Regions from separate parts of the Priestia sp. P5 genome, predicted to be linked through region 1. Evidence: a T-box and tRNA genes for the amino acid it is inferred to sense, from the RefSeq annotation. Region 1 holds a T-box; the other holds one or more tRNA genes.

Region 1 (16,453 bases):
GCGATGGAAAAGTTCATACCCGCTTTAATCAAACATTAACTCAAACGGGAAGGTTAAGCTCAGTAGATCCTAACTTGCAAAACATCCCGATTCGTCTTGAAGAAGGTAAAAAAATAAGAGGTGCGTTTGTGCCTTCACAGCCTGATTGGTTAATATTTGCGGCGGATTATTCACAAATTGAGCTGCGCGTACTGGCTCATATTGCAGATGATGAAAAGCTAATCGATGCGTTTAAGCATGACTTAGATATTCATACGAAAACAGCGATGGATGTGTTCCACGTCGAAAGAGAAGAAGTAACGTCGAATATGCGCCGCCAGGCTAAAGCAGTTAACTTTGGAATCGTCTATGGCATCAGTGATTACGGTTTATCGCAAAGTTTAGGAATTACAAGAAAAGCAGCGGCTACTTTTATTGAACGCTATTTAGAAAGCTTCCCTGGTGTACAGGAGTATATGGATACGATTGTACGCGATGCAAAAGAAAAGGGATATGTAACAACGCTCTTGCACCGCCGACGTTACTTGCCTGAAATCACGAGCCGAAACTTTAACCTCCGCAGCTTTGCTGAGCGTACGGCTATGAATACGCCTATCCAAGGGACGGCAGCTGATATTATAAAAAAAGCAATGATTGAAATGGATAAGCGCTTAAAAGATGAAAACCTTCAGGCTAAGCTGCTGCTTCAAGTACACGATGAGCTGATTTTTGAAGCCCCAGAAGAAGAAATTAAAATTTTAGAGAAAATCGTACCAGAAGTAATGGAGAACGCTTTAGAGCTAGAAGTTCCGTTGAAAGTAGATTATTCTTACGGAAAGACTTGGTACGAAGCAAAGTAGTGGAAAAAGGATGTGACAAACGTGCCAGAATTACCAGAAGTTGAAACCGTCAGACGTACGTTAATTGAATTAGCTAGTGGAAAGACCATTGAGCGTGTAACAGTTAAATGGCCTAATATTATCAAACGTCCTGAACAAGTTGAACAGTTTTGTGATGCGCTTGTTGGACAAACCATTCGAGATGTTGAACGCAGAGGTAAATTTTTAAAAATTGTGCTCGATGATTATACGATGGTTTCTCATTTGCGCATGGAAGGTAAATATGCTCTCCATGAGAATGCAGAAGAACCAGATAAGCATGTACACGTCTTTTTTCACTTCACGGATGGAACGGAATTGCGATACCGGGATGTAAGGAAGTTTGGTACTATGCACTTATTTAAAAAGGGAGAGGAAGATCTGTTTCCTCCTCTTATTGGCCTTGGACCTGAACCGTTTGACGAAACATTTAATCCTAGTCAATTAAAAATGCGAATCGGCAAAACCTCTCGAAAAATCAAGCCGGTTTTACTCGATCAAAATGTCGTGGTTGGGCTTGGAAATATTTATGTAGATGAAGCACTGTTTCGCGCAGGGATTCATCCTGAACGAGTGGCCAGCCAATTAACAGACGAAGAGTATGAAAAATTGTACAAAGAAATTGTAGCGACTCTTCAAGAAGCTGTGAAGCAAGGAGGCAGCACAATTCGCACGTATGTAAATACACAGGGACAAATAGGCATGTTTCAGCAGCAGCTTTATGTGTACGGAAGAAAAGGCGAATCCTGTAAAATGTGCGGTACTCCAATTGAAAAATTTGTTGTAGGCGGTAGAGGAACACATATCTGCCCAAATTGTCAGCCGGCTAAAAAATAACAATGGATGGGCTCCTTTCATATACTACGTATAGACAGAAAGGAAAGGAGTCCTCTCATCATGATAACATTTTCTTTACTTATTCTTGCTTTTGCCGTAAGTCTTGACAGCTTTAGCGTTGGCCTGACATACGGGCTTCGAAAGGTGAAAATCCCGCTGAAATCCATTTTTATTATTTCATGTTGCTCAGCATTTTCTTTAATGTTTTCTATGTTTTTAGGAAAAGTACTTACGCATCTATTTTCAGTGGATGTACTAAATAAAGTAGGCGGAGGTATTCTTGTTCTGCTTGGGATGTGGATTTTATACCAATTTTTTTGTCCGGCAGATTCATCTCGAGTGAAAGAAGAAAAAACATTGGTGAAAATTGAAATTAAGTCAATTGGTCTAGTCATTAACGTATTGAAAAAGCCAATTGCAGCAGATTTAGATAATTCAGGTTCCATCAATGGAATTGAAGCATTTATACTTGGAATTGCATTATCTCTGGATGCATTTGGAGCAGGGTTTGGGGCGGCTTTATTAGGTTATTCGCCGTATGCTCTAGCAATTGCTGTAGCTCTTATGAGTTCTCTTTTTTTAAGTGCGGGTATACAGTTTGGCAAGGTTTTTTCACGTTTATCATGGATGAAAATGTTCTCGTTTGTACCAGGAGTTCTGCTCATTATTTTAGGTATTTTTAGATTTTAAATAAAGGGATAAAGGAGAGGCCAATGTCAATTGTAATTGGATTAACGGGCGGAATTGCAAGCGGAAAAAGCACGGTAACCGGAATGCTACGAGATATCAATATTCCAGTAATTGATGCTGATCATATTGCAAAAGAAGTCGTAGAACCAGGAAAAGAAGCATACAAACAAATTGTCGAGACGTTCGGACGTTCTATTCTTCACGAGAACGCGGAGATTAATCGAGCGGCTTTAGGGGAAATTGTGTTTTATCAAGAGGAAGAACGTAAAAAGTTGAATGCAATTGTACATCCTGCCGTAAGAAAAGAAATGCTTTCTCAAAAGGAAAGCTATATAGAGGAAGGTTACGAAGCCGTTGTATTAGATATTCCGCTGCTGTTTGAAAGTGATCTGACACACTTAGTCGATAAAGTAGTGGTTGTATATGTCGATGAGTCTGTGCAGCTAGAAAGGTTAAAGTCGCGTAATAACCTCTCGACGGAGGATGCCTATGCGCGTATCCATGCACAGCTGCCTTTGATTCAAAAAGTAGCCTTAGCCGATGCGGTGATCAATAACAACGGTCCTGTAGAGGAAACAAAACAACAGCTTTTAAGTATATTAGCCCTATGGCTAGATTAAAGAGTGAATGATTGCATTCACTCTTTTTTTATTGGGAATATTTAAGGGCTTCTAAAAAAGAATGTGTTAAATATCTGTTCTCGCTATATACATATAGTAAAACTTAATTAAAATAATTTATTAAAAAAAATTAATATTATTCACTTTTTAAATATTTATGTTATACTATTCAATATAAAAAGTTAAATAGTATAACACATATAGAGAGGGGTATAGCCATGAAAGCACGTATTGCCATTAATGGTTTTGGGAGAATAGGAAGAATGGTGTTTCGCACAGCGATTATAGAGGAAAATTTAGATATTATTGCAATAAATGCATCTTATCCAGCAGAAACGTTAGCACATTTAATCAAATATGACTCTATACACGGACCATTTAATGGAGATGTCAAATGTGATGATGATGCGCTAATTGTTAACGGTAAAAGAATTCAGCTATTAAATTCACGTGATCCGCTGAATTTGCCTTGGAAAGAGCTTGGGATTGATCTAGTTGTTGAAGCAACAGGAAAATTTAATTCAAGAGAAAAAGCGCAGTTACATATTGAAGCAGGTGCAAAAAAAGTTGTCTTAACGGCACCGGGTAAACAAGAAGATATCACCATTGTGATGGGCGTAAACGAACGAGAGTTTGATGTGAATCAGCATAACATTATCTCTAATGCCTCTTGTACGACAAATTGTCTAGCTCCAGTTGTCAAGGTGTTAGACGAAGCGTTCACAATTGAAAACGGTTTAATGACGACCGTTCACGCATATACAAATGATCAAAAGAATATCGATAATCCGCATAAAGACTTGCGAAGAGCCCGTGCGTGTGCTCAATCAATTATTCCTACAACAACTGGAGCAGCCAAGGCACTTTCATTAGTTCTTCCTCATTTAAAAGGAAAGCTTCATGGGATGGCGCTTCGTGTGCCAACGCCAAACGTATCGCTTGTCGATTTAGTTGTGGATGTAAGGAAACCTGTGACGATGGAAGATGTTAATTTAGCGTTTATTAAAGCTGCTGAAGGACCATTAAAGAATATTTTAAATTTAACAATGGAACCACTCGTATCAATTGACTTTAATACAAATCCTCATTCAGCTATTGTAGATGGACTATCCACGATTGTAATGGAAGATCATAAAATTAAAGTGTTAGCTTGGTACGATAACGAGTGGGGCTACTCTCAGCGCGTAGTCGATTTGGTAAGATATATTGCTGCAGAAATGCGTAATGGATCAAAAATAAGAGTAAGCTAAGAAAGCTATTGATTGCTTTTAAAAAAACAGGGAGCTATCGCCCTGTTTTTTTTGTTTTTATTCAAAAGAATAGGGAAAAGCAATAAGATAAGCATGCAAAGGGGTGTTTCTTTTCCTCAATTTTAATAAAAAATTAATAGTCGTTTAGAAGCTTTTACACACTGTCTCACGAGAATACAGGGGTAATTTGTATAGGTCTATCTGCAAGAACAATATTTAATAAAATTAAAACACGTATTGCAAAATAAATGTAAACAAAGTATACTATGTTTCGTGAACTTCTTGTGTACCTTTCGGTGATGTGGCTACTTAAAGGGTTAGGACCTCTTTGGACTAACTTTCCCCCGTGGTAGTTAACATGCTATATGGCGAAAGAACTTCATGTTTAACGATTAAAAATTGTTAAAGGGGGAAATATCATTATGGAAACAATGGGTCGTCATGTCATCTCAGAATTATGGGGATGCGATTTCGATAAGTTAAATGATATTGATTATATTGAAAAAACGTTTGTTGATGCAGCTTTAAAATCTGGTGCGGAAGTTCGCGAAGTAGCGTTCCATAAATTTGCACCTCAAGGTGTAAGTGGCGTTGTTATTATTTCAGAATCACATTTAACGATTCACAGCTTCCCAGAGCATGGTTATGCAAGTATCGATGTTTATACTTGTGGTCATTTAGATCCTACAATCGCAGCAGATTATATTGCAGATGCTCTAAGTGCACAGACACGTGAAACAATTGAATTGCCACGTGGAATGGGTCCTGTTCAGGTAAAACAAACTAAAGCGAATGCACTTTAATAGTGTCGATTGATTACGTAAGTTAAGAGGTGTATTACACACCTCTTTTTAGTATATAAATTTTTAATACGCAAAAACAAAGGGGATAACAACATGGGGGTAGTACAAGCAGTTAAATCTTTATTTTCTAATCATGTAGAAACAAGCGATCACCATTCAGATCCGACTCTAAAAACGCATTATTACAAAACAACGGCTGGGAATGCATTTAAGCAAGTTCATGAAATGTTGAAGCACATGCAAGGGATAGAAATACTTGCTGCGTATGAAGAGCGAGGAGAAATTAGCTTAAACGTTGTAAAAGGAAGAAAAGCTTTTGTTGTAATTACCATTATTAACGTACGTCCTCTTGAAACCGCTATCGATTTTTCTGCTACAACAGAATCAAAGGTGGTACCGGTTGATTTTGGTTTTAGTAAAGAACTTGTACGTACGCTTTATAAGAGCTTTGATCAAAAACTTATTCCTCTTTCTTCGTAAGTTCCTTATCATTTTTGAATTTCAGGAAATAAAATGGGGAAATTCCTTTTCCTTTACTTGTATTCAAGCCTTGTTTTCTATAAGATGGAATAAAGCAAATCCTTTAATACAGCATCGTGTTTGTTAAAGGAAATGATGATAAAAATCATAATAAATGGCGAATAGCCGGCTAACATAGATGGAAATTAACTTATATAAGAGAAAATAAAAAGAAAAACAAGGTTTATTATTGGAGCTGAGAATATGAAGTGCCCATCCTGTCATTACAATGGAACGAGAGTGCTGGACTCGCGCCCTGTAGAAGAAGGCCGCTCTATTCGTAGAAGACGTGAATGCGAAGAGTGTCACTATCGTTTTACAACTTTTGAGAAAGTAGAAGAACTTCCGTTAATTGTTGTAAAAAAAGATGGAGCGAGAGAAGAGTTCAGCAAAGACAAAATCCTTCGAGGGTTAATTAAGGCGTGTGAAAAACGCCAAGTAAGCTTAAAACAATTAGAAGATACCGTACACGATATTGAAACAGAGCTGCGCAGTCAGGGTACATCAGAGGTGCAGTCAGATGTGGTAGGAGAAATGGTGATGGAGCGATTAGCTGCTATCGATGAAGTCTCTTATGTTCGATTTGCTTCTGTATACCGACAATTTAAAGACATCAATGTATTTATTGATGAATTAAAAGATTTAATTAAGAAGGAACGACTGTAAAAGAGCTATTGAAGTATTCTTTAGGCTCTTTTTTTGTCATTTCTATCACTTTAAAAGTAGGTAGGGAACGACATGAAAGAACAACATTGGAAAGAAATGATACCGGTCGATCGTTATGTTGTTCGTTCGAACGGCATACTGCAGGAATACGACCGAAAGATTTTAACCATGCTCTATCAGCCGTTGGTGGGTACGACGTGCTTTGGTCTGTATATGACGCTATGGAGCGAGCTGGAACAAGACCGTTTATGGGGGAAAGAGTCTACGCATCATCATCTAATGTCAATGATGCAAATTAATTTGAAAGCTATTTACCATGAGCGATTAAAATTAGAAGGCATTGGTTTGTTAAAAACATATATTAAGGAAGAAGATGATGTTCGTGTGTTCATTTATGAGCTCATTCCTCCTCTTACGCCCCATCAGTTTTTTAACGATGGCGTGTTAAATGTATATTTATATAACCGACTCGGAAAATCCATCTTTCAAAAAGTGAAAAATTATTTTTCGGATTCACTCGTCGATGACCAATCGTTCAAAGATGTGACGCATTCATTTAACGATGTATTTAAATCAGTTAAAGCAACAGAGCTGGCTCCAAGTTTTCAGTCTGAAAGCAAGGATGTATTTTCTCCTGATGCTCAAACGGACTTTGTGGATTCCTCCAAACGCGCTTCTATTGAGATGAGCCCGGATTCCTTTGATTTTGATTTATTTTTAGCAGGTCTAACAGATTCAATGATTTCGAAAAGGTCCATTACATCTAAAGTAAAACAAGCGATTGAAAAGCTAGCTTTTTTATATGGTATCGATCCTCTTCAAATGAAAAATGTGGTGCTCGATTCGCTAAATGAGAACGATCAAGTTGATATTGAATTACTTAGAAAAGCAGCACAGTCCTTTTACCAATTTGAAAATGGAGAAGCACTTCCAAATCTAAGCGAACAAATTCAGCCTCCTATGCTTCGTACTATGCAGGAAAAGCAGCCGCAGACGAAAGAAGAGCAGCTTATTCAGCAGCTTGAAGTGACTTCGCCTCGACAGCTTTTGATCGAGTTTTCCGGGGGAGCAGAGCCTTCAAAAGCAGATTTGCAAATGATTGAAGAAGTGATGTTTAACCAAAAGCTTTCACCAGGGGTAGTAAATGTTCTAATTTACTATGTTATGCTAAGATCCGATATGAAATTATCTAAGAGCTATGTAGAGAAAATTGCTGGACACTGGGCGCGCAAAAAGGTACAAACTGTTCAAGATGCCATGAATTTAGCTAAAAATGAACAGAAAGAATATCAGAACTGGACCGAAGCAAAGCAAAATAAAAAAACGGCTGGACGAAAAATCGTGCGTAAAGAAATGGTGCCAGAGTGGCTGAGCGATGAAGAAAAAGAAGAGAAAAAGCAGCCTTCAAAAGAAGTGGACGGATTTGAAGAAGAAAAACGAAAGCTACAAGAAGAGCTCAAGCAGTTAGATCAAGAGCTAAAACAAAAGCATAAAGAATAAAAAGCAGGTATGATAGAGATGAGGTGAAAAAGATGAAGCCTATCAATGATTCACTAAATCAGTTAGTGAACAAAAAAGATTTTAAAGCACGCTTAGAAGCATTAAGAAACAGTATCCTGTCTAATCCTGAAGTTAAAACATTTTTGCAAGAGCATCGCCATGAGTTAGATGAGCAAATGGTCGACCGAGGTCTGATGAAGATGCATGAATTTATCGACCAAAGCAAATGCTGTGACAAGTGTCCTTCTCTGCAAAGCTGTGTCAACATGGTGAAAGGATACCACCCTCAGCTGGTTGTAAAAGGTCGTAATATTGATTTACAGTATGAACGCTGTCCTAGAAAAGTACAAGAAGATGAGCGAAAAGAACAAGAATCTTTTATTCAGTGTATGTACGTGCCGAAAGAAATTTTACAGGCAACAATGTCTGATATCGAAATTGAGCAGGGAAGATTTGAAGCCATTAAACTAGTAAGAGATTTTGTGCGAGAATATGAGCCAAATAAGAAAATGAAAGCTTTATATTTACACGGTTCGTTTGGTGTGGGGAAAACGTATTTTCTTGGAGCAATTGCCAATGCGTTAGCCGAAAAGAAAGTGAAATCTACCATTCTGTACGTCCCGGAGTTTTTGCGTGAGTTAAAAGGTTCGTTTCAAGATCAAAGCTTCAATGAGAAAATAGAGTATGTCAAAAAAGTACCGGTTCTTATGCTTGATGATCTCGGAGCAGAATCCGTAACGAGCTGGATGCGAGACGATGTGCTCGGAACCATTTTACAATTCCGCATGCTCGAAAATTTGCCGACATTTTTCAGCTCGAATTTAAATTTTAAAGAGCTTCAACATCATTTGACTTATACCCAAAGAGGCGAGCAGGAAGAGCTCAAAGCCGCTCGTGTCATGGAACGAATTAAGTCTCTAGCCATTCCTGTTGAAATGAATGGAGAGAATAAACGAAATAGATGAGCAGGTCGTTTTACATTTCTTGTAACGACTTGCTCATTTTTTTGCATGTTGCCCCATATACATTAATAAAGCGTGTCCAAAGGGGGGCTATGAGGAATGAAAATATTCTTTAAATATGTAGAAGACGCAGTCGTTGTATATGAGTCTTTATGCGCGAAGCGAAGCGCTTTATCATATGGTTCACAGTGCTTGAAGTTGGTGAATAATCAGCTTTTAGTTATTGATGAGACATACAATCGAGAGGCCATTTTACAAGACATGGTGATACCGGTATTAACCCACGTAATTTTAAAAAAGAAAGAAAAAAAGATGATGGTAAACATATTAAAAGAACAATTTTTCTATTCAGAAGAGGAAGAACAAGATTTGCTGCTTCAAATTATGGGGGGGATTATGGAAGGAGAGAGAGGAGAAATTCCGCAAAAAACATTTTCTTTTCCAAGAGAATTACTTATCCGCCAGGCTCTTCAAGACTTCTTCATTCATAATGTAACATTCACCTTTGAGTCTTTTCTCCAATTCCGTTTAAAAGAATATCAAGAGCGGCTGCGCTATTATGCCGAGCTGGCGATTGATGAATATAAGCTTGAACAAGACTATCAAATTCTTATTCATCAGCTGCGCCAAGTAGCTAATGAAAGACAATCATCTACAGGTAACGTGTATGTAATGCACTTGAATAAAAACAAGTTTGTATTGTACGACCACAACAGTAGATATATTCCTGAACGTGAATGTGCAGCTCTAGCAGAGGCCTTTTTATCTGAACAAGAATCATTATACATAGACTCGACTATTATCGCGCCTTTGCTGAGTTTATCTCCAGCTGCTATTCATCTGTATAGTGACCAGCATGATCATGATTTTGTTTATACCATTCAAAATATCTTCCAAGAAAAAGTTATGTTATACGAAAAAAATGAATTTCCGTTTGATCAAAAGCAAAATATAACGTGAAAGGTTGATTTCTATTTTGAAAATGAATATAATAAATGCATATTGAAAAACAGCTATATGTTACAAGTTATGATGAGGACATGAGTGTATATTTACGGTTTGTAGAGAGGGAGATCCAGGCTGAAAATCTCCTAACACGGAATATATTCTTACCACCTCTAAACTTCAGTAGTAAACGAGCAGAGCCTCTAGTAATTACTGACGGAATTTCCGTTATAAAACCTCGAGCCGCTTCGGGTTTTTTGGGTTATCCAAGATACGAAGAGGAAACAAGGGTGGTACCGCGTGTATACACAACTCGTCCCTTTTGATAAGGGACGAGTTTTTTGTTTTTACAAAAAGTTTATTCAGTTATGTTAAAGGAGTGGAAAGTTGTGTCAGAAGTAATCAAAATGACATTCCCTGATGGAGCTGTTAAAGAGTATCCAAAAGGATCATCAACAGAAGATATTGCGGCTTCTATTAGCCCGGGATTAAAGAAGAAAGCATTAGCAGGCAAAGTAAACGGCGAGCTGCTGGATTTACGTACGCCAATCGAACAAGATGGCAGTCTTGAAATCATTACGCAAGATGCTCCTGAAGCGCTTGAAATTATGCGTCACAGTACAGCGCATTTAATGGCTCAAGCAATCAAACGTTTATACAAAGATGTAAAAGTACAGTTAGGTGTAGGGCCGGTCATTGAAAACGGTTTTTACTATGACATCGATATGGAAGAATCGATTACTCCTGAAGATTTAGGTAAAATTGAAAAAGAAATGAAAAAAATCGTTAATTCAAATATTGAAATTGAACGAAAAGAAGTTTCTCGTGAAGAAGCCATTCAACTTTTTAAAGAAGTTGGCGATGAACTAAAGCTTGAATTGATCGATGCGATTCCAGCAGGTGAAAAGGTTACGATTTACCAGCAAGGCGAATTCTTTGACCTTTGTCGAGGCGTACACGTGCCGTCAACAGGCAAAATTAAAGAATTTAAACTATTAAGCGTGGCGGGTGCTTATTGGCGCGGAGACAGCGATAATCAAATGCTGCAGCGTATTTACGGTACAGCATTCTTTACAAAAGCAGATTTAGACGAGCATCTTCGTCTTCTTGAAGAAGCAAAAGAACGTGATCACCGTAAACTTGGTAAAGAGCTAAACTTATTTACAAATTCTCAAAAAGTAGGACAAGGTCTGCCTTTATGGCTTCCAAAAGGTGCGACGATCCGCCGTATTATCGAGCGTTATATCGTAGATAAAGAAGTAAGCCTTGGTTATCAGCACGTTTACACTCCGGTGCTTGGAAGTGTAGAACTTTACAAAACGTCTGGTCACTGGGAGCACTACCAAGATGACATGTTCCCTGCAATGGAAATGGATAACGAAGACCTGGTGCTTCGTCCGATGAACTGTCCTCATCACATGATGGTTTACAAACAAGGTATTCACAGTTATCGTGAGCTTCCAATCCGTATTGCTGAGCTTGGAACGATGCACCGCTACGAAATGTCAGGAGCATTATCAGGACTTCAGCGTGTTCGAGGCATGACGCTGAATGATGCGCATATCTTTGTACGCCCGGATCAAATCAAAGAAGAATTTATTCGTGTGGTTCGCTTAGTTGAAGCGGTTTATAAAGATTTTGGATTTGAAAATTATTCATTCCGTCTATCTTACCGTGACCCTGAAGATACAGAAAAATACTTTGATGATGATGCAATGTGGGAAAAAGCACAAAGCATGTTAAAAGACGCAATGGATGAGCTTGACCTTGATTATTATGAAGCTGAAGGCGAAGCGGCATTCTACGGTCCAAAACTAGATGTTCAAGTTAAAACGGCTCTTGGTAAAGAAGAGACGCTATCTACGGTTCAACTGGATTTCTTACTTCCTGAACGCTTTGATTTAACGTATGTAGGGGAAGACGGAAAACAGCATCGACCGGTTGTTATTCACCGCGGCGTGGTGTCAACAATGGAACGTTTTGTAGCTTTCTTAATCGAAGAATACAAAGGAGCTTTCCCAACGTGGTTAGCACCTGTACAAGTTCAAGTGATTCCGGTATCACCTACGGTTCACCTTGAGTATGCAAAAGAAGTGCAAGAACAGCTTCAGCTTGCCGGTATTCGTGTGGAACTTGATTCTCGCGATGAGAAAATTGGCTATAAAATCCGTGAGGCTCAAATGCAAAAAATTCCTTATATGCTTGTTGTAGGGGATAAAGAAGTAGAGGATAAAGCAGTAAACGTACGTAAATATGGTGAGCAGAATTCAGAAACAGTGGATTTCCAAGCCTTTTTACAAAATGTAAAAGCAGAAGCATCTCGTTAATGAAAAAAGCAGAGAATTGAAGTTCTCTGCTTTTTTATCTAACATTTATAAAAAACTGTTGCATAAATGGTTTTCCTTTGATACAATAATTTTTGTTGTGAAAAAAGAACGAAATCATTGACTTTTGTCTTTGTTGATACTATAATAGCTTAAGTAATTGAATACTTGTTTATACAGAAGAAGAAGCACCCGCTTCTCACCTGAGTGACGCATAAAGCAGTTAGCAGGTACATCGTATCTTAATTAAAACGATAGAAGTGTGGGTGCAGTATGTACTCACACTTTTTTGTGTGAGTTAATAATCGGTCTAAGCAAGCGTATTCGCTCATTAAACCTTGGAGGTGGCTACTTATTAGCAAGGACATGATGGTAAACGAGGGCATTCGAGCTCGCGAAGTTCGTCTAATTGATCAAAACGGTGAACAATTAGGAATTAAATCAAAAAATGAAGCATTAGAAATTGCTTCACGAGTAAATCTTGACTTAGTAATGGTTGCTGCAAATGCGAAACCGCCGGTATGTCGTATTATGGACTACGGTAAATTCCGCTATGAGCAACAACGTAAAGAAAGAGAAGCTCGTAAAAACCAAAAAGTTGTAAACTTAAAAGAAGTTCGTTTAAGTCCAACAATTGATGAACATGATTTTAACACTAAACTTCGTAACGCACGCAAGTTCCTTGAAAAAGGTGACAAAGTGAAAGCGTCTATTCGCTTTAAAGGTCGTGCCATTACTCATAAAGGGATTGGCCAAAAAGTACTTGAACGTTTTTCACAAGCTTGCGAAGATGTAAGTTCAGTTGAATCGGCTCCTAAAATGGAAGGCCGCAGCATGTTCTTAGTCTTGGCACCTAAAAACGAAAAGTAATAGAACGAGGAGGAACACCCCATGCCAAAAATGAAAACACATCGTGGCGCTGCAAAGCGTTTCAAAAAGACTGGAAGCGGTAAATTAAAACGTGCTCGTGCTTACACAAGCCATTTATTCGCTAACAAATCTACAAAACAAAAGCGTAAATTACGTAAAGGTTCTTTAGTAAGCAAAGGTGACTTCAAACGTATCCGTCACTTATTAGATAACATTAAGTAATTTGGGTTGAGATAGAAACAATACAGGAGGTAAACAATTATGCCACGCGTAAAAGGCGGTACAGTAACACGCAAACGTCGTAAAAAAGTTTTAAAATTAGCTAAAGGTTTCTTCGGTTCGAAGCATAGATTATATAAAGTTGCTAATCAGCAAGTTATGAAATCTCACATGTATGCTTATCGTGACCGTCGTCAGAAAAAACGTGACTTCCGTAAATTATGGATCACACGTATTAATGCAGCTGCTCGTATGAACGGTCTTTCTTACAGCCGTTTAATGCACGGTTTAAAATTAGCAGGTATTGAAGTTAACCGCAAAATGCTTGCTGACTTAGCTGTAGCTGATGAAAAAGCATTTGCTGAATTAGCAACTGCTGCTAAAAAAGGCTTAGATAAGTAATGAATATAAAGTCTCGTCATCTTTGGATGATGAGGCTTTTTTGCTATCGGAGGACATATCATGAATGAACTGCTGCTTACCTATTTTATTATTATTAATATCGTAGGGGTAGGAATGATGTATAGAGACAAACAAAAAGCGAAAAGACATGAGTGGAGAATTGCCGAAAGCACACTGTGGACGGTAGCTGCTGTCGGAGGAGCCATTGGAGGACTGATTGGTATGTATTGCTATCGTCATAAAACGAAGCACACATCGTTTAAAGTAGGTTTTCCTATTCTTGCTGCTCTTGACTTACTTTTCTTTTTTGTTATCAGCTGAGCACAAATGATTTTGTGCTCAGTGTAAAAATTCTCGAACGGGGCTTTTCCAGCGAATAGGAGCATTTGGATACATGTCGTGTACGTGGCTTTCCAGCAGCTTGAAATCTTGTTTTTGCAGTTCATGTAATCGAGATGGATCTGTTAACACCATTGTAATTGACAAAGATTCTGGTTCATTGGGATTGCTGTATTTTTCTCCTTCAAATAAAATACCTTTATACGTTAGTAGAAAATTTTTGCGGATATTCGTTTTTTCGTCAACGACAAAAAATTGCTGATGTTCCTGAGCTGCTACAAGCTTCCGCTTTGGACTGCGAAAATGCTGAACCAGCTTTAATAGCGTGTAAGCAACAAGCGCGAAAATGAACACGCGAACGATAACAATAACAAACATAACGCTCCCTCCTTTACAAGGCACAGTTTTCTTACTTTACGTTCGAGTTTCTAAAAAGTTTCATGATTTTTGATATAATTTCTTTATTGGTTTAAAAAGAAGAAGATATACATAATTACAGGAGTGATTACATTGAATTTACAACAGCTATTTACCATGCAGCGCCAGCTGGATCAGCATATAGAGGACAAGCATGAGCTTCATAAGGAAAACTTGGTTCCGAGAAAGCTTTTAGCAATGCTTGTCGAAATCGGAGAGCTGGCAAACGAAACGCGCTGCTTCAAATTTTGGAGCGTCAAACCTCCCGCTGAAGACGCTGTTATTTTAGAAGAATTTGTGGACGGCGTACATTTTATCCTTTCTTTAGGTATTGAAAAAGGATACGATGATTTAACTGAGTTACCAAATGCAAAAGCAAGCGATTCAAAAACAGCACAATTTTTACAGGTATTTGCACAAGTTGCTGCTTTCGAGCAGGATCAGTCGAAAGAAAACTATGTGGACATGTTTGTATCTTACATGACGCTTGGCGATATGTTTGGTTTTTCCGCTGAACATATTGAAGAAGCATACATCTCAAAAAATGAAGTGAATTTTAAGCGTCAAGAACAAGGATACTAGAAATAAAGGGATGGGAAATTTTACTTCAACCTCTTTTTAGCTATAATAGAGGTATACATATGAAAGGGGTAATCCATATGACAAAGTTAGATGAAACATTGACAATGCTTAAAGCACTAACAGATGCAAAAGGAATTCCTGGAAATGAGCGTGAACCGCGTGAGGTTATGAAGAAATATATTGCACCTTATGCAGATGAAGTAACGACGGATGGTCTAGGCAGTTTGATTGCGAAAAAGGTGGGCAATGAACAAGGGCCTAAAATTATGGTAGCCGGTCATTTGGATGAAGTCGGTTTTATGGTGACTCAAATTGATGAACGCGGCTTTATTCGTTTTCAAACGGTAGGCGGATGGTGGTCTCAAGTTATGCTTGCTCAACGCGTAACCATCGTTACATCTAAAGGAGAGGTAACGGGGATTATTGGCTCAAAGCCTCCTCATATCCTGCCTCCAGAAGTTCGTAAAAAGCCAGTTGACATTAAAGATATGTTCATCGATATTGGTGCTTCTAGCAGAGAAGAAGTAGCGGAGTGGGGAGTGAAACCTGGTGATCAGGTTGTGCCTTATTTCGAATTTACGGTTATGAACAACGAAAAGATGCTGCTAGCGAAAGCCTGGGATAACCGTATTGGCTGTGCAATTGCTATCGATGTATTAAAAGCTTTAAAAAATGAAAAACATGAAAATGTTGTGTATGGTGTAGGAACGGTGCAAGAAGAAGTTGGACTCCGAGGTGCAAAAACATCCGCTAACTTTATTGAACCGGATATTGCATTTGCTGTTGATGTCGGTATCGCTGGAGATACACCTGGTGTTTCTGATAAAGAAGCATCTTCTAAAATGGGAGATGGTCCGCAAATCATTTTATATGATGCTTCCATGGTTTCTCATAAAGGACTTCGAGATACAGTGGTAGATGTGGCAGATGAATTAAATATTCCATATCAATTTGATGCAATCGCTGGAGGCGGTACGGACTCAGGTTCTATCCATATTTCAGCTAACGGGGTGCCAGCACTTTCAATTACGATCGCAACTCGTTATATCCATTCTCATGCAGCGATGCTTCATCGTGATGATTATGAAAATGCAGTCAAATTAATTGCTGAAGTAATTAAACGCTTAGACCGTGATACGGTTAACGCAATTACGTATAATTAAAAAAAGCTCATTCTCCTAGGAGAATGAGCTTTTTGCTGTACAGAGGAAAAGGCTATTTATTTTAAACCGTTTTCAAGCGTTGTCAGAATTTCTTCTTTTTCTGATTCTGGAGACTTTTCCCAAAGCACCTCAAATAAAACACCAAGTCCAGGGAGCATTTTTTCTTCGCCGCTTTGAATAGCGTCAGAAATTGTAGCTTCAAGCTCTTCTTTTGAGTTTCCTGAAACGTTTGCAATAACAGCATTTCGTAAATTAAGATCCATCATTTTCACCTCAGCTATCGTAAAGTTACCAATAGTTTTTGTTTTCTTTGCGATTTCTATGTACAATAAAGTGAAACTTATCTAATGATTATTGAGCAAAATGTAATCGAACTATTTATTTTTGTATAGATAAAGGAGTTATGTTTGTGAAACAAATTGATTCAGTTAAAAATCCGCAGGTAAAAGCGTGGAAAAAGCTGCATAATAAAAAAGACCGTGATAAGC
Region 2 (16,453 bases), 820 kb from region 1:
CGGTCCAGATGTTTTTTACCTTGATGCACTTGAAGCGCCTGGCCTTATCAATACAGGGGTTTTAGAACCTTTGAATTCTTATGTAAAGTCCGATTTTGATGTTCAAGATTTTGAGAAACCATTATTGAAAGCGTTTCAAAAAGATGGAGAAACGTATGGTTTTCCGAAAGATTACTCCACGTTAGGCTTATTTTACAACAAAAAGCTGTTTAAAGAAGCAGGAGTAGAAGTACCAAAAACATGGGATGAGTTTGAAGCAGTTTCAAAGGTATTCAAAAAGAAAGGGATTCAAGCATTTGGGGTCACGCCGGAATTAGCGCGTGTCTTTTATATGGCGCAGGCAAACGGAGGAGACGTGGTAAAGAACAATAAGGCAAACTTTGCTACGAAAGAAGTGGTGGACGCTCTTCAGCCGCTCATCGACCAGCATTTAAAAGATAAAACGTCTGTACAACCCTCTGATGTAGGTGCAAGTTCAGGTACGGACATGTTTGCACAACAAAAAGTAGCTATGGTAATTGAAGGGAATTGGATGATTCCGTTTTTACAAGAGTCCTTCCCAAAACTTGATTACGGTACAGCGGAAGTTCCGACAATAAACGGTCATAAAAATACAATGGCATTTACGGTCGCGTATGTAATGAATGCTGATTCAAAAAAGAAAAAAGCATCTTGGGAGCTCATTCAGTACTTAACAGGAAAAGAAGGAATGGAAACTTGGACAAGCAAGGGCTACGCATTACCAACAAGAAAATCCGTAGCGGATAAACTTGGTTTTGCTGAAGACCAAAAACGAGGTCCATTAGTAAAAGGAGCTGCTTATGCTACTGTCTGGCAAGACGGCCCGTATTTACCTATTATCATGAATAACTTTAATAACCAGTTTTTAAGCGCCTTTTTAGGACAAAGTGATTTAGAAACAGCTTTGAAAAAAGCACAAAAGCAGGCAAACCAAGAGATTAGTATTTATCAATAAGACTAGGCGGGGGAGTGGAGGAAATGAAAAACAGAAAAATACGAACGTACAAACCTCGTGATGTTGGGCAAGGATATGCTTTTATGTCACCTACACTGTTTGTGCTTTTGTTATTTGTTATTGCACCTATTTTTTACGCCATATTTTTATCCTTACATAAAGTTCAGTTGTTGGGGGGGACTGAGTTCCATTTTCGAGGGCTTGAGAACTACATGAAGGTCCTTGAAGATGACAAAGCTAAAATTGCTCTTTGGAATACGGTGAAGTATGTAGTAATTGTTGTACCGGTACAAACCGCATTGGCACTTATACTGGCTGCCACATTAAATGCAGGGCTAAAAGCAGAAAAAGTTTTTCGTATTATTTATTTTTTACCTACGCTTACATCATCGGCTGTATTAACGCTTATTTTTATGTGGATGTACAATCAGAATGGGATTGTGAACGAGTTTCTAAAGTTTGTTGGTCTTCCAACTTACAATTGGCTTGGAGATCCGCAAGTTGCTTTAATTGCCATTATGATTATGAACATCTGGGCAACAGCGCCATTTTTTATGGTTATTTATTTGGCAGCTTTGCAGGACGTACCCGATTCGCTGTATGAAGCAGCTCAGTTAGATGGTGCTAATGTGTTTCAACGATTTTGGCATATTACAGTTCCAAATCTGAGGCCGGTTACATCGTTCGTAGTGATCATGGGACTAATTGGTACGTTTCAGTTATTTGATCAATCATTTATTTTCTCAGGAGGCTCAGGAGGTCCTAATAACTCCACTCTGACTGTTGTTCTTCTTATTTATCAATATGCATTTAAAAATTTAGGTACCATGGGGTATGCTGCAGCACTAGCCTTTATGCTGGCGCTCGTGATTTTGGTGGCAACGGTTATTCAGCGAAAGTTTTCAAAAGAAGAAAGTATGTACTAAGGGGGGAAGAAAAAAGTGAAGAAGAAAACGGGAGTCCTCATTTTATATACGATTTTAAGCATATATGCGCTGATTACGCTGATCCCATTTATTTGGGCGCTGTCAGCTTCTTTCAAAACGCTTGAAGAAATTGTGTCAGGTACGGTGAACTTTATTCCGAAACACTTTACGCTAGACAACTATAAACAAATTTTTGTGGAACAAAAGTTGTTCCCTCGCTGGATGTTTAATAGCTTATTTATTGCTGTTGTAGGAACAGCTCTGAATTTGCTATTTAACTCAATGGCTGGTTATGCCCTTGCACGCCTCAGTTTCCCGGGAAAGAAAAGTTTGTTTATTATTATTTTAGCTGTTCTTATGATTCCTGGACAAGTAACCATGATCCCTAATTTTTTAATTTTGAAAGAGTTAGGCTGGTTAAATACCTATCAGGGAATGATTGTACCCGGAATGGTGAATGCGACATTTATATTTATGATGCGTCAATTTTTTATTAATTTCCCAAAAGAGCTTGAAGAAGCAGCGGAGTTGGATGGGTTATCAAAGTTTGGAACATTCTTTAAAATAGTCCTTCCACTTGCAAAACCTGCCCTAGCAGCACAAACGATTTTTGTATTTATGGGATTTTGGAATGATTTTATGAAGCCTTTAATTGTGATGTCTGATGAAAATATGTTTACATTAACTTTAGGTCTCAACACATTCAAAGGTCAGTATATCAGTTATTGGAACTATATTATGGCAGCTTCCATGGTTTTTACACTTCCCATTTTACTCATTTATGCGTTTTTTAATAAATATTTTATTAAAGGAATCTCGTTTACTGGAGGAAAATAAAAAAGAGGCTGGGATAAAAATATTTTAGTTAGAATTATAAACGAACGATTAATTTAATTAATCGTTCGTTTTTGGTTATTATGATGAACGTGAATTTCATATGTTTTTAATGAAGTTCACTCACATACTGATCAATCATCGTCTGTAAATCCTCTAGCCTTGTCTTACTTTTGTTGACAGACATCTGCTGTAACGAATGAAGAGCACTATCAACAACAAATTTGCGGGGATTTGATTGTTTAAACAGCTCTTCTTCAATAAAACTAATAAGCTCTGTGCATTTTTGACGTTCAAATTCATCCGTAAATTGTTTGTGAACTTGTTTTTTTAAATCGATAAGTGCTGCAGAAATGTCCTGTTCTATTTGATTTTTAGTATTCGGGCAAGATGGAAGCCATTCTTTAATCGTTTGCGGATTGAGCAAAATGTCTCCTGAATTTGCTACTTCGTCTACAAGAGGAAGCAGGCGCTTGACACTGTAGCTTATAATTTCATGCGGATCGGTACTTGTGCCGTTAACCATAAAATTATAGTGAAAGTTGCGATGAAGCATGCCAAGAAACATAATTGCGCAATCTAGCAGGTACGGTTTTTTTTCTTCTCCAAATAAATCAATGAACCGTTTGTAGAACCAGTTTACTTCAATAAACTGGGTTTTTTTTATGTATGCTTTTAAATCAGGGTCATTGGAAACAAATACTTCTTCAAGTAATGTAAAAAATTTATGTTTGTGATGGTTTTTCATCTGTGCATCAATTTGTTTAACAAATATATCTACATCGTTCAGACTTTTACCAACCAGCAGCTGATTCCGCTCTTGTTCAATGGTCGTATGAAGCCATGTGAAAACAGCGATTAATAATTCATTTTTTGAAGAAAAATAGTTGTAGAATGTTCCTTTTGAAATGCCGCTATAATCAATGATGTCTTGAATAGAAGTAGCTTGAAATCCTTTTTCAACGAAGAGATGGTGTGCATTTTTTACAACTTGCTGTTTTCGGTTATTCATTATTATCACCTAAATATAAAATTAGACTCATGGTCCAACTTTATGATACATGATTTAAAGCGTTTACACAAATGTTCTTTTTGAAGCGAATTATGATATTGCGTATATGTATTGATATAAAAGGACTGTACCGTTAAAAAAAGCTCAGTAAATAAAGAAAATTAACGCAGGATTTTTCACTTGCATAAATTGAACTCACAGTATAATATACTCTATGTAGAACATATGTCTAAAAAAATGAACTTAAAGTATAAGGGGGTACAATAATGAGTCAATCGATAAATCAAATGGAAAAGCCGCCTTATGGCATAATTGCTATTTTGTTAATAGGCGCTTTTATCTCATTGTTGAATGAAACGTTATTAAATGTTGCGCTTCCGTCTATTATGAAAGACTTAGATGTGACAACGTCAACCGTCCAGTGGCTTTCTACTGGTTATATGTTAGTGAATGGTATTATGATTCCAACTACCGCTTTTTTAATTCAGCGCTATTCTGTGAGAGGCTTATTTTTAACGGCGATGACTTTATTTACAGCAGGAACAATACTTGCCGGTGCTTCGTCCGTCTTTTCGGTCTTGTTAACCGCTCGTATTATTCAAGCATCAGGCGCAGCCATTATGATGCCGCTTTTAATGAACGTATTGCTCACAAGTTTTCCATTAGAAAAACGCGGAGCTGCGATGGGGATTTTCGGTTTAGTTATGATTTTTGCTCCGGCAATTGGTCCTACCTTATCAGGGTGGCTAATTGAACACTATGAGTGGAGAATGCTGTTCCACCTTGTTACGCCAATTGCAGCAATTGTGTTAATAGGCGCTTTCTTCCTATTAAAAGACAAAAAAGAAAAAGTGGAAATCAATTTGGATTTCCTATCACTTGTGTTATCTACAATTGGATTTGGAGGACTTCTATACGGATTTAGCTCAGCAGGGGATAAAGGCTGGGATTCTGTGGAAGTATACGGCACCATTATCGTAGGAGCTGTGTCTCTGATTTTATTTATTACGCGTCAGTTCAAGCTGAAAACACCTATGCTTGAATTTCGCATTTTTAAATATCCAATGTTTGCTTTATCATCAACGATTTCAATGGTGATCACAATGGCATTATTCTCAGCCATGCTGCTAATGCCAATTTATGTTCAAACGGTACGAGGCATTTCTCCGCTTCATTCAGGATTACTAATGCTTCCAGGTGCGCTATTAATGGGTGTGATGTCACCGATTACCGGAAAATTATTTGATAAATTCGGAGCGCGTGCACTGGCTGTAACGGGTCTGACGATTACAGCCGTTACGACGTATTTCTTCAGTAACTTAGAGCTTGATACGACGTATACAACGCTCATTACGCTTTACACGCTTCGCATGTTCGGAATGTCCATGGTGATGATGCCGGTTATGACAAACGGATTAAATCAGCTGCCGCAGCGCTTTAATCCGCATGGTACTGCCATGAACAATACGCTTCAACAAGTATCAGGAGCTATTGGTTCGGCTCTATTAGTAACGGTGATGTCAAACCGTACAGCTACGCATGCAAAAGAGCTCGCTCAAGATGCAATGAGCGGAGCAGGAGCAGCGAATGCAACCGCAGCCGGAGCAGCTCAAATGAAAGAACAGATTGGGATGCAGGCAATGGTACAAGGGATTAACGATGCGTTTGCTGTCTCAGTAGTACTAGTGGTAGTTGCCTTAATTCTTTCATTGTTTATGAAACGCGCAACGCCGGCAAGTGAAGATGAAGTGATAAAGGAAAAAGCAGGACGCGAGCAATTTGCTAAATGAAAAAAAATCCCCGCTGAGACAGCGGGGATTTTTTTAGCTTGTATATCTAAAGCTTAAGCCCATTTTCTTTAATAATTTCCGGTAGCCGATGGACGTTTGATCAGCCATAATATGCGCTTCCATCTGCAGGTCTAAAGGCAAGTCTTCAGGTTTTTGGTTTTCAACCATTTCACGGTCTTCGTCAAAGACGCGAAGGTTAAAGTCATACACACCTTCAACGGGAGAATCTTTGTCAAAGTTTCGAGCAATTGGTGCGAATAAACGTGTTTCGCGGGCTGAAATAGGAGAGACTGCATTCATAATCCACAGCTCTGCGCCTTCTGGGAAGTATACTTTTAGCGTAGCTGCAAACGGCGGATAAACATCAAAGACGCGAAGCCATTTAAAATCAGGTGGATTTAAATGCTGCTGTTCTTTGGAATAATTGCTCATGGTGCTCGTATATTCTACATGAAGCCCATACTCTGTATCGCTTACTTTATATTTAGGCACAAAGGCGTTGTTTCGATCACCAAATGTGTCCGTGTGAACCCAAGCAAAATGAGCTACGTCTAAAAAGCCTTCCATTTGACGACCGGCCGAACCCATGATATCAAAGCTCGGACAAACAATTTGCTGAAAATCAGGGTCCTCCCACGCATCGAAGTAAGGCAGGTTATCTTGTTCTCCTGTCAGGGAAGTCCACACTAATCCAAATCGTTCAATAACTGGATAGACGGCCATACACAGGCGGGGAGAAATGTTGGCATCAGGGTGAGCTGGAATCGATGTGCATGCGCCGTCCGTTGCATAGCGGAAGCCGTGGTAAGGACAGACAATTTCATCATCTTCCACCCAGCCCATGCTAAGGGGGGTGCCTCGGTGAACGCATAAATCACGAGCCGCTACTACTTTGTGTGTGGTACGGTATAGAACTAGATTTACATCTAGCAGTTTTACGGACGTTGGTTTCTCTGTTACATCACTGCAGCGTGCGACGGGGTACCAATACTTAGCGAGCGTCGTCCAATCTTCCAGGCTGAACGTGCAGTCTCTTGGGTAGGGAGTTGCCGTTTTTGATTTGGTCATGGTTGGTTGTTGTTCCATCTATTTTCTTCCCTTCTTTTGTAAGCTCTTTTACTAAGGGTAATATAAAAAAAGAAAATTCACACAATTTATGTAAGGAGTTCTAACATAAAATATGGAACTTTGTAGAAAGTGCGAATTTCAGAAGACGCAAATTAGAGAATATACTAATAAAAAAATTTAAAAAAGCGCTTCCTAAATGAATTTAAACGTGATATAATTTTCCAAGACGCTGGTGTAGCTCAGTAGGTAGAGCACTTGCATGGTAAGCAAGAGGTCGCAGGTTCGATCCCTGTCGCTAGCATACTAAAAAACCTTCTTTCTTGTTGAAAGAAGGTTTTTTTATCTGTGTTGGCTTTAAAATTCTTCTCCGAATTATTCTTCCCCGCCTTGTGAAAATTTTAACAGTTTGATAGCCTTATTAGGACGCTGTGAGAAAACATGTGTATCTTTTTCACTATGTCTTATGAATCATATTCAGAAATAATCTTAAAAGAATGTTTATTGCCTCTAAGTATTGGGTACACGAAACTGGGGGGGTTAAATTTCAACAGGGAGTGTGAACGGTAATTTGATTACGTTTAAGAATGTGTCAAAGCAATATCCAGACGGTACGACCGCCGTGAAAAATATTAATCTAGAAATTAACGAAGGAGAGTTTTTCGTTTTAATTGGTCCGAGTGGGTGTGGGAAAACAACCACCTTAAAAATGATTAACCGTCTTCATGATATTACCGAAGGAGAACTATACATAAAAGATAAGCTCGTATCGGACCACAACATACATGAGCTACGCTGGAACATTGGTTATGTCTTGCAGCAGATTGCTCTTTTTCCTCATATGACCATCGCTGAAAATATAGCTATTGTACCCGAGATGAAGCATTGGAAGAAAAACAAAATCAAAACGCGCATTGATGAACTGCTTACCTTGGTAGGACTAGACCCAAAGCAGTATCGAAATCGAAAGCCGTCTGAGCTCTCAGGTGGCCAGCAGCAACGTGTAGGTGTAGCACGTGCCCTCGCAGCTGATCCCCCCGTTATTTTAATGGACGAACCCTTTAGTGCCCTCGATCCGTTAAGCCGCGAACAGCTTCAGCAAGATGTTATTAGCTTAAAAGAAAAAATCAAAAAAACATTTGTGTTTGTTACGCACGATATGAGCGAAGCGATGACGCTTGGAGATCGTATCTGCCTAATGAAAGACGGGGAAATTGTTCAAGTTGGAACCCCGGAGGAATTCATTCAAAAGCCTAAGAATGAATTTGTAAAAACGTTTATTGGAAATCAAGGAAATGCTTTATTTGAGACATTGGATATGTTTCTCAAAGAAAGTGAACAGCCAGACGTAGAACCTACTGAAGAGCTAGCTTCAACCGCTACTGTTCAGCAGGCAATGGACGCCCTTTACGACCATGAAGCAATAGCCGTGAAAAAAGGGAGCAAACGCATTGGCGTTGTAACGCGCAAAACTCTATTAGCGTTTCTTTCTGATAAGACGAAAGAAGGAGGAACGCTGTAATGAATGCACTAAGCACATTACTAGATCAACGAGGAGACGCACTGTTTCAAGCTCTTCTTGAACACATTCAAATTTCAGTACTGGCCCTTGTTATCGCCGTATTAATTTCAGTGCCGCTCGGACTGTACTTAACGAGACATGACCGCATTGCTGAACCGATCATTGGCGTAACAGCCGTACTGCAAACCATTCCTTCACTCGCTTTATTAGGATTACTGATTCCTCTTGTCGGAATTGGAACCTTTCCCGCGGTTATTGCACTGTTTTTATATTCGCTTCTTCCTATTGTACGAAATACATATACCGGAATTAAAGAAGTGGACCCATCTTTAATTGAAGCATCCAAAGCCATGGGGATGAACTCGTGGAGACGATTAATTAAAGTAGAACTTCCTCTAGCGCTTCCTGTCATTATGGCCGGGATTCGCACAGCGATGGTACTCATTATTGGTACAGCGACAATCGTGGCTCTTATCGGAGCGGGCGGACTCGGAAGCTTAATTTTGCTTGGTATTGACCGAAGCGATAATAGTTTGATTTTATTAGGAGCCATTCCAGCAGCATTATTAGCGCTTATTTTTGATGGAATTTTGCGAACGATTGAACACTCAGCTAAAAAAGGGTCCAAAAAACGCTCGTTTATTATGATCATCGTATTAATACTCATTCTTGTTTCTCCGTTTGCAGCTATGAGCGCAACAAAACCAGACCTTGTTATCGGAGGTAAAATTGGTGCAGAACAAGATATTTTAATTAATATGTACAAAGAATTAATTGAAGATCAAACCGATATGAAAGTAAATCTTCGATCGTCGCTTGGAAAAACAGTATTTGTATTTGAGGCTCTGCGTAACAAGGAAATTGATTTGTACCCTGAATATACGGGTACAGCCATTGTGACGCATCTAAAGGAACAGCCGGACAGCAAAGATGAAACAGAGGTGTACAAGCAGGCAAAAGAAGGATTTCAAAAGAAATTCGGCATTGTCTATTTAGATCCAATGAAGTTTAACAACACGTACACATTGACCGTAACAAAAGAATTTGCAAAAGAAAATAATCTAACTACCGTTTCAGATTTGGCAAATGCAACAGATAAAGTAAAAGCAGGGTTTACGCTGGAGTTTAAAGATCGTGAAGACGGCTATGTAGGCATTCAAAAAGAATATGGTCTTACCTTCCCGAATATTAAAACGATGGAGCCGAAGCTTCGCTATCGCGCTGTAGAAAAAGGCGATATTAATATGCTGGATGCTTACGCAACAGATCCTGAAATCAAACAGTTTGGTTTGAAAGTCTTAAAAGACGATCAGCAGTTCTTCCCTCCGTATCAAGGAGCGCCTGTGCTTCGTGAAGATACGCTAAAAGAGCATCCTGAACTGAAAAAAATCTTAAATCAACTGGGCGGTAAAATCAGTGATGACGAAATGCGTGAAATGAACTATCAAGTAAATGCAAAAGGAAAAACAGCTGAAGAAGTTGCTCATCAATTCTTAGTGAAAAAAGGATTAATTAAAGAGTAAAAACGAAGAAAAAAGCTAGGACAACAGTATGTTAGTTGAAAAAAGATCCGAATGATGAATCGTTCGGATCTTTTTATTTTAGTTGGTTCTAGCAGTTGATTCATACTCGATTATTTACTCCATTCGTCCGTCTTTAGATTGGCGTGATTTTGTTAGGTCTCAATCTCTTTTTTATGCGAGAGAAGCATTAATGAAAATGAGGCCTTATGAACAAGCTAAAGGTACCGAATTTGTTTTCTGATGGAAGGGAGGCGCTTTTATGAATTCATTTTTTACGTGTCATCCTGCACAACATTCCTTTCAGCTTTTTTCAGTTGAACATCTTGTAACTTTAGCTATTATCGTGATCATAGGAGCATTTATTTTTTTGTGTCGAAAGCAGCTGCGAAAAAAGAGGTTTGTGTTCGTTTTGATTTCACTCGTTCTAATTACTTCAGAAACGGCCTACCAGGCTTGGGAAATCGTATGTCATCAGTGGTCTGCTGAAACTTCCTTGCCTCTTCAGCTCAGTGACATAGTCGTGCTGCTGGCTGCTGTTATGCTGATAACCAAAAGCAGGTTTCTTTTTTATTTTGTGTACTTCGCAGGAATCAGCAGCTCTGTTCAAGCGATGATTACCCCAGACCTTGGCGGCTATGCGTATGCCCAGTTTCGCTATGTGCAGTTTTATGTATCGCATGGCGGTGTGGTACTTGCTTGCTGTATGCTAATTGCTGTCTGCAGATATGAGCCGACGTTTCGTTCTTTGTGGGTAAGCGTAGTATTTGTTAATCTGTACGGAGGTTTTATCTATGTCATGAATCGTTTACTCGGGGCGAATTATTTATACATGATGAAAAAGCCAGAGCACGCTTCCTTGCTGGATGTTCTTGGACCTCATCCTTGGTATTTAGTATGGATTGAAGGAATCATGATTTTTAGCTTTCTTGTCCTTTATCTGCCGTTTTGGGTACATAAAAAAATTGAAAATGATAAAAGCAAAGTCAATTTTATTGAAGCAGAATGATAATACTGGTAGTTTATAAGTGTAAACTAACTCGGATTTTCTGAAGGAAAAGGAAAGAATGACTGAACAAGCCGTGAGAGGCAAGCGTAAAAAATAGAAAAGAAAAAAGTAAGCACAGACATCAGAAGGAGAGTATCAAAATGAAAACACTGGTTATTTTAGCGCATCCAAACTTAGCATCTTCTCGTATTAATAAAGCGTGGGCAGAGCGAGTAAAAAAAGAGAAGGATGTGTACGTTCATGATTTATATGCAAACTATCCCGATTTCAAAATTGATGTAGAAAAAGAGCAGGAGTTAGCTGTTCAATTCGATCGTATTGTTTTTCAATTTCCATTTTACTGGTACAGCTCACCGGCACTCTTAAAAGAGTGGCAAGATGTTGTCTTAACATACGGATGGGCTTATGGAAGCAAAGGTACTAAACTTCAGGGAAAAGAGTTTGTCGTAGCTACTTCGACAGGGGGCCCTGCAGAAGCTTATCAAGAAGGGGGATACAACCGTTACCCAATGAATCATCTGCTTCTTCCTTTTCAAGCTATGGCAAATTTAACAGGTATGAAGTTCCGAACGCCATTTTTATTTCAAGGAGCAGGCGGTGATCTGAGTGACAAAGTTATTCAAGATAGTGCGGAAAGCTACGCTCGATTGCTAAGATAATAAAAAAAGCCGTGTCACAGCGGCTTTTTAATTTGCGTTTGTTCGTGAGAAAGAAGTAAGCAGCTTTTGAGGAGCAATATCTAATCCTTCAATGAGTAGTCCTGTCATAGCCGTTAGACTCCCGACTTCAAAAGATTCCCCGGCTCTCCAAAATGCTGATTCACCTTGTTTGATATAAATTTTCAGTCCGTTATCGCCAGCTACCCAGCCTTCCCCGTGAACGACTAAAAGAAGCTGTGGAATCGTAGCTTCTTGACGAGGGGTATAATCATTTTCTTGAAAAGATAAAAAGCTGATTTTGACATCTCCAGTATGAGAAAGTAACGGGTTTACTTTATAGGTAGAATGAAGAAAGGAACGCTCTTCTTCAGCTTGAAAACCATATAATTTCATCATTTCATCTCCTTGGCTAAAAAATATAAAAAGAAGTCCTTCTCCTTTCATATACGCATGTAACAGCAAAAATAGAACTCCAAAGAAACGGCTGTTTCTAGGAAAATGGCTTCATTTTTTGTCGAAGCTGAAAATTTTTTGAAGGATAGGGAGGAAAAACAGAAGTTTTTTTGAATAGTATAAAAAAGGTGTCCGCTAATGGACACCTTTTCCTAATTTAAAAATGACTGTAACGCTTGTTTGTTTTCTTCAAGGTCGATGCTTAAAACAGCACCAATACCGGATATTCGTTCATTTGAATAGGAACCTTCAACCGGTAAACGAAGAGATTTTAAATCTGGCTGATTTCCAACTAAAAAATCTTTTCCTATCACGATAAATGTTTTTGGCGGAATATTTGTATCCACATATGGATCAATGACGCCCCATAGCTTAGGAGCTTTCGCCAGCGTCCTTACTTGAAGAGCTTCATCCATTAATTTACCGATCACTTCTTGTTGACGCTTTACGCGCCCGAAATCACTTTGGCTATCATGTCGGAATCGCACGTATCCTAGTAATTTATCTCCGTGAAGAGTTTGTTTTCCAGGTTTTAGCGTCATGCCAATTCCTGATGACATTTCGTGCGGCACGGTAACCGTAATTCCCTCAGGGGCAATCGTATCGGCAACTTTAGAAAAACCTTTAAAATCAACAACGGCATAATAGTTTACATCTACGCCGAAATTTTCTTTAATTGTCTTACGCATTAATTCGGGCCCGCCAAATGCATAGGCTGAATTTAATTTGTTTTTGCCATGTCCGGGAATATCCACATATGAATCACGCATCAAAGAAACAATTTTAGGCTGATTGCTGTCTTTGTCATAATGAGCAATCATGATTGTATCGGCACGCGAATGTTCTTCACCTCGAGAGTCAATTCCAAGAAGCAGCACATTCATGCTATCTAAATTGGCACTTGCACCATTAAAATCAAATTGTCCATCTTTCCCAAAAGCTCCGTCTGCTTCTGCTAACCCTTGTTGGTATTGATAATACACATACGCACCAGCGGCGATTACAAGAATGAGAAAGAAAAGAAGTAGCTTTCTAAAGCGTTTCTTTTTTCTTTGCTTTTTTCTTTTATGTTGTTTACGTTCTGTACGTTCTTCCAAATGTCTCACCATCGCATTCAAAAATATTAATACTTTTTTGTTTGAAACCAACTATGCAAAAAATTATAAAACGACATAATAAAATTAACACTAAGGAATTAGATTAGCAAGTACGTTCACTAGTAAATCTGCGAAGACAGCTAAAATAAGAGAAGTGTACAAATAGAAGAAAGAGGAAATAAAGGTTATTTTTTTCGAGGATATTTGTTATAATCTATCATAGTTAGGGAAAAAGTTCTGCCTTTTAAGAATGGAATAAGAGGAAAGTCTCTGTTTGCGGAGAATCAAATATAGGTCTAAATGCAGAAAAAAGGAGTGAAGCGAATGAGTATATATGTGTCATCTTCGAACCTTGTGCTGATTCCAGAAGCGGCGTTAAGTCATTGGAAACCTTATGGCGCGGGGGAATTGACCGGAGCTATTATTTCAGGTAAAGATAGTGCTGAAATAATTAAAGAGCTTAATCAATCGTCTATTCTGCCTTTTACAAGTTTTTTCTATCGAAAGCATTTTGTTATTCTGTTTGATAAAGAACAAGCGAAAAATCATTTTGAACAGCTGCTTTTATTATATAAATCTCAGGGCTATATTTTTTATTCTTCTACTTTGTACGATGATCACTGGTCCCAGGTCCTTGAAGGAACGAAGCAGCTGCTAACGGTAAATGGGCAAGTGGTGCCGGTGCTCGAGCTTGAACAAAACGGTGAATTTGATGTTGTGCGTGATGACTGCGGTCTGCACATTGTTATAGATGATGACGAAGACGAAGAGAAGCAGCTAGAAAAAAAAGTTCATGAGCTTCCGCTTGAAGAAGGTACCTATTTCATTGGCGATCCGGGATTTGTTGAAAACCGAGACATGCTGGTAAAAGAATATTTTCCTAAAGGTACGTATGAATTTATTTATAGATACGGAGAAAATGGCTGGCTGATGAAAGTAAGTATTCAGCGAAAAGCGATTAAAGAGCAGCTTACTACTCTTCACGCGGCTTTGTCTTAACCTCTATTCATTGTACAATATTGCTAAATAACTATGTTATAATAGTAATATTGCACAATGAAAGGGGTTTTTTTAATGGAAGCACGTTTACAAAAAGTCGTATCGTGGCTGGAAGAAAAGAACGTAGAAGCAGCCTTTATTTCGTCAACCGAAAACGTATTTTATTTAACTGGATTTCATACGGATCCGCATGAGCGTTTACTTGGCTTATTTGTGTTTAACGAAGCAGAGCCGATGCTTGTTTGTCCATCAATGGAAGTGGGACAAGCAAAAGAAGCCGGCTGGAAGTTTGATGTAATTGGATATGAAGACCATCAAAATCCTTGGGAACTTATTAAAGAAGCTTTACATAAACGAAACGTAATAGATGTGAAAAAGGTTGCTGTAGAGAAAGAGCAGCTGCTGTATGCGAGAGCCGAAGAACTGCTTAGCTTATATCCAAATGCTGAGCTAGTCGGAGCAGAAGAGAAATTAAATCAGCTGCGTTTAATTAAAGATGAGCGTGAAGTTGAGATTCTGCAAAAGGCAGCTGCCTTAGCTGATTTTGGTGTAGAAGTAGGCGTAGCTGCTTTAAAAGAAGGCGTTACGGAAATGGATGTTCTGGCTAAAATTGAATACGAGTTAAAGCGAAAAGGAATTCGCGAGATGTCGTTTTCAACGATGGTTTTATTTGGTGAAAAAACGGGAGAAGCGCACGGGAACCCAGGTCTCCGCACGTTAAAGCCAGGAGATATGGTTCTGTTCGATTTAGGTGTAGTGCTAGACGGATACTGTTCAGATATTACGCGTACAGTCGCTTACAAGTCTATTAATGATAAGCAAAAAGAAATCTATGAAACGGTACAGCGCGCTGAGCAGGCAGCACTTGAAGCTTCCAAGCCCGGCACTCGCATTGGCGACTTGGACATGGTAGCACGCAATATTATTACAGAAGCAGGATATGGAGAGTATTTCTTGCATCGTCTTGGTCATGGTCTTGGTATTAGCGTGCATGAGTTTCCTTCAATGAGCCGCAACAATGATGATGTGCTTCAAGAAGGCATGGTATATACAATTGAACCGGGTATCTATATTCCAGGACTTGGAGGCGTGCGTATCGAAGATGATGTAATCATTACAAAAGATGGATACGAAACGTTAACGAAGTACCCAAAAGAATTACAAATTATTTCATAATAATGTCATAAAAAATAGAGGCTGCCGTGGTGCAGGCTCTATTTTTTTATGGGAAAAGAAAAAATTGGTTAAGGTTTCTTGTTTGCTTCTTGATACAATTTCATAGTATGTTACGAAACGATAACATTTCTATCACATTTTCTAAAAACTATATCGTAAGCGAGTGCAGTAGTATATGCTGTACAGTAGGGAGCTTTTTAAGGTCGCAAGCAAGGAGGTTTTTTATGAGTAATTTTACAAAAGATGAAGAATTAATTATACATAAAGCAATAGATGTATTTGGTCAAAAGGATCGAATTGAAGATTATTCAGATGAAAGAAAAAAGCATGGTATTCACGTTGTGGCGTGTGAAAATCATCCGCGTCAAGATGTAACCGCGTATGCAACGCTCGGTGGTCATCAATGTCCGACAGGCTACACAGTTGGAGGGATCCCGCTTCGAATTGAAATCGTTGGGGCTTGTCATGAGGAATTCGGTATTTATTCTGCTATTTTAGCAAACTGTATTTTCCATATGATGAAATCTCATGTGTCCATCTTCCCAGGAGCTATTTATAAAGACGTTATCGCAGTCCTTGATGACAGCTTTCATATGCAGCATATTTTGCTGATTCCGCCGTTTTTATGGGATAATTTTTCAACGATTGAACTATCTGATAAAAAAGTAACGTTCCTGCAGGCCGTTCCGATTTCAGAAAATGAACGTGCTTTTGCACTTGAGTACGGGGTAGATTCGTTGCTAAGCCGCTTTGATGCTGAGCAGGTGAATGTTTTCAATTTAGAAAGAAGATCTGTTGTATAAACAAAAAGAGCGCCGACTGAGACGCTCTTTTTTGTTATTGATTAGTAGGTCAATTCTTTTTGCGGTATAGCTTTTTTATGACTCGTTTGGTAGCTGTGAAGCACCATGCCTGCTATGATAACTCCCATTCCAACCCAAGAAAGAATCGATGGCAAAGGGCTTGATAGAAGGAAGACCTCTCCTAGCAGGGCAAATAAAACTTCCATCGATTGTGTAGCTTCAACTGCACCTAACTTTTGAGAATCTTTTTTAACAAGGTCGGTTGCTGCAAAAAATAAGACCGTTGCACATACTCCTGAAAGTAAAGCAACTAAACTGCTTTGATAAATCTGAGTTGTTTTTGGTAGTCCATCGGTCACGTAGGCATAGACAGAAAGAATAATCCAAAACGGCAGGCTTGAAAGCGTCATTCCAAGCACGCGCTGAAACGTATTAAGTGACGACACTTCCATCATTTTACGGTTGCCAAGCGGGTACGCAAAAGAGGCAATCAAAATGGGAACGGTACAAAGCAAGGCAGTAGCGGCCGACAGTTCAGTCGCATGCTCAAGCTGCATGAGCACAACTCCTATTAAAATAATAAACGAAAAACCTAGCTGCTTGAAAGGAATG

What was found. The T-box of region 1 lies ahead of thrS (threonine--tRNA ligase). A T-box ahead of a tRNA ligase gene usually reads a tRNA of that ligase, here a tRNA-Thr.
Region 2: it encodes a tRNA-Thr, which carries the amino acid that the T-box ahead of thrS (threonine--tRNA ligase) is inferred to sense. The anticodon was not compared.

What each region holds. Positions count from the first base shown of each region.
Region 1 covers NZ_JAKWFJ010000001.1:141,066-157,518, forward strand. Annotated here, with positions in the region: gene polA (DNA polymerase I) at 1-839, shown strand, start outside; gene mutM (DNA-formamidopyrimidine glycosylase) at 861-1,694, shown strand; gene ytaF (sporulation membrane protein YtaF) at 1,755-2,384, shown strand; gene coaE (dephospho-CoA kinase) at 2,408-3,004, shown strand; gene MMB69_RS00710 (glyceraldehyde-3-phosphate dehydrogenase) at 3,223-4,254, shown strand; gene speD (adenosylmethionine decarboxylase) at 4,677-5,057, shown strand; gene MMB69_RS00720 (hypothetical protein) at 5,151-5,537, shown strand; gene nrdR (transcriptional regulator NrdR) at 5,781-6,242, shown strand; gene MMB69_RS00730 (replication initiation and membrane attachment family protein) at 6,315-7,742, shown strand; gene dnaI (primosomal protein DnaI) at 7,775-8,707, shown strand; gene ytxC (sporulation protein YtxC) at 8,804-9,664, shown strand; T-box leader at 9,725-9,973, shown strand; gene thrS (threonine--tRNA ligase) at 10,018-11,976, shown strand; ribosomal protein L20 leader region at 12,148-12,270, shown strand; gene infC (translation initiation factor IF-3) at 12,340-12,843, shown strand; gene rpmI (50S ribosomal protein L35) at 12,865-13,065, shown strand; gene rplT (50S ribosomal protein L20) at 13,105-13,464, shown strand; gene MMB69_RS00765 (DUF1294 domain-containing protein) at 13,525-13,785, shown strand; gene MMB69_RS00770 (hypothetical protein) at 13,804-14,181, opposite strand; gene MMB69_RS00775 (dUTP diphosphatase) at 14,314-14,802, shown strand; gene MMB69_RS00780 (M42 family metallopeptidase) at 14,880-15,965, shown strand; gene sspI (small acid-soluble spore protein SspI) at 16,022-16,228, opposite strand; gene MMB69_RS00790 (TrmH family RNA methyltransferase) at 16,369-16,453, shown strand, end outside.
Region 2 covers NZ_JAKWFJ010000001.1:957,841-974,293, forward strand. Annotated here, with positions in the region: gene MMB69_RS04895 (ABC transporter substrate-binding protein) at 1-976, shown strand, start outside; gene MMB69_RS04900 (carbohydrate ABC transporter permease) at 1,000-1,902, shown strand; gene MMB69_RS04905 (carbohydrate ABC transporter permease) at 1,918-2,739, shown strand; gene MMB69_RS04910 (TetR/AcrR family transcriptional regulator) at 2,846-3,748, opposite strand; gene MMB69_RS04915 (DHA2 family efflux MFS transporter permease subunit) at 4,015-5,538, shown strand; gene MMB69_RS04920 (aromatic ring-hydroxylating oxygenase subunit alpha) at 5,572-6,624, opposite strand; tRNA gene MMB69_RS04925 (tRNA-Thr) at 6,835-6,907, shown strand; gene MMB69_RS04930 (ABC transporter ATP-binding protein) at 7,175-8,125, shown strand; gene MMB69_RS04935 (ABC transporter permease/substrate-binding protein) at 8,125-9,648, shown strand; gene MMB69_RS04940 (YwaF family protein) at 9,908-10,654, shown strand; gene MMB69_RS04945 (NAD(P)H-dependent oxidoreductase) at 10,795-11,313, shown strand; gene MMB69_RS04950 (cupin) at 11,341-11,709, opposite strand; gene MMB69_RS04955 (LCP family protein) at 11,919-12,875, opposite strand; gene MMB69_RS04960 (hypothetical protein) at 13,188-13,862, shown strand; gene MMB69_RS04965 (M24 family metallopeptidase) at 13,938-15,038, shown strand; gene MMB69_RS04970 (suppressor of fused domain protein) at 15,263-15,841, shown strand; gene MMB69_RS04975 (DMT family transporter) at 15,883-16,453, opposite strand, start outside.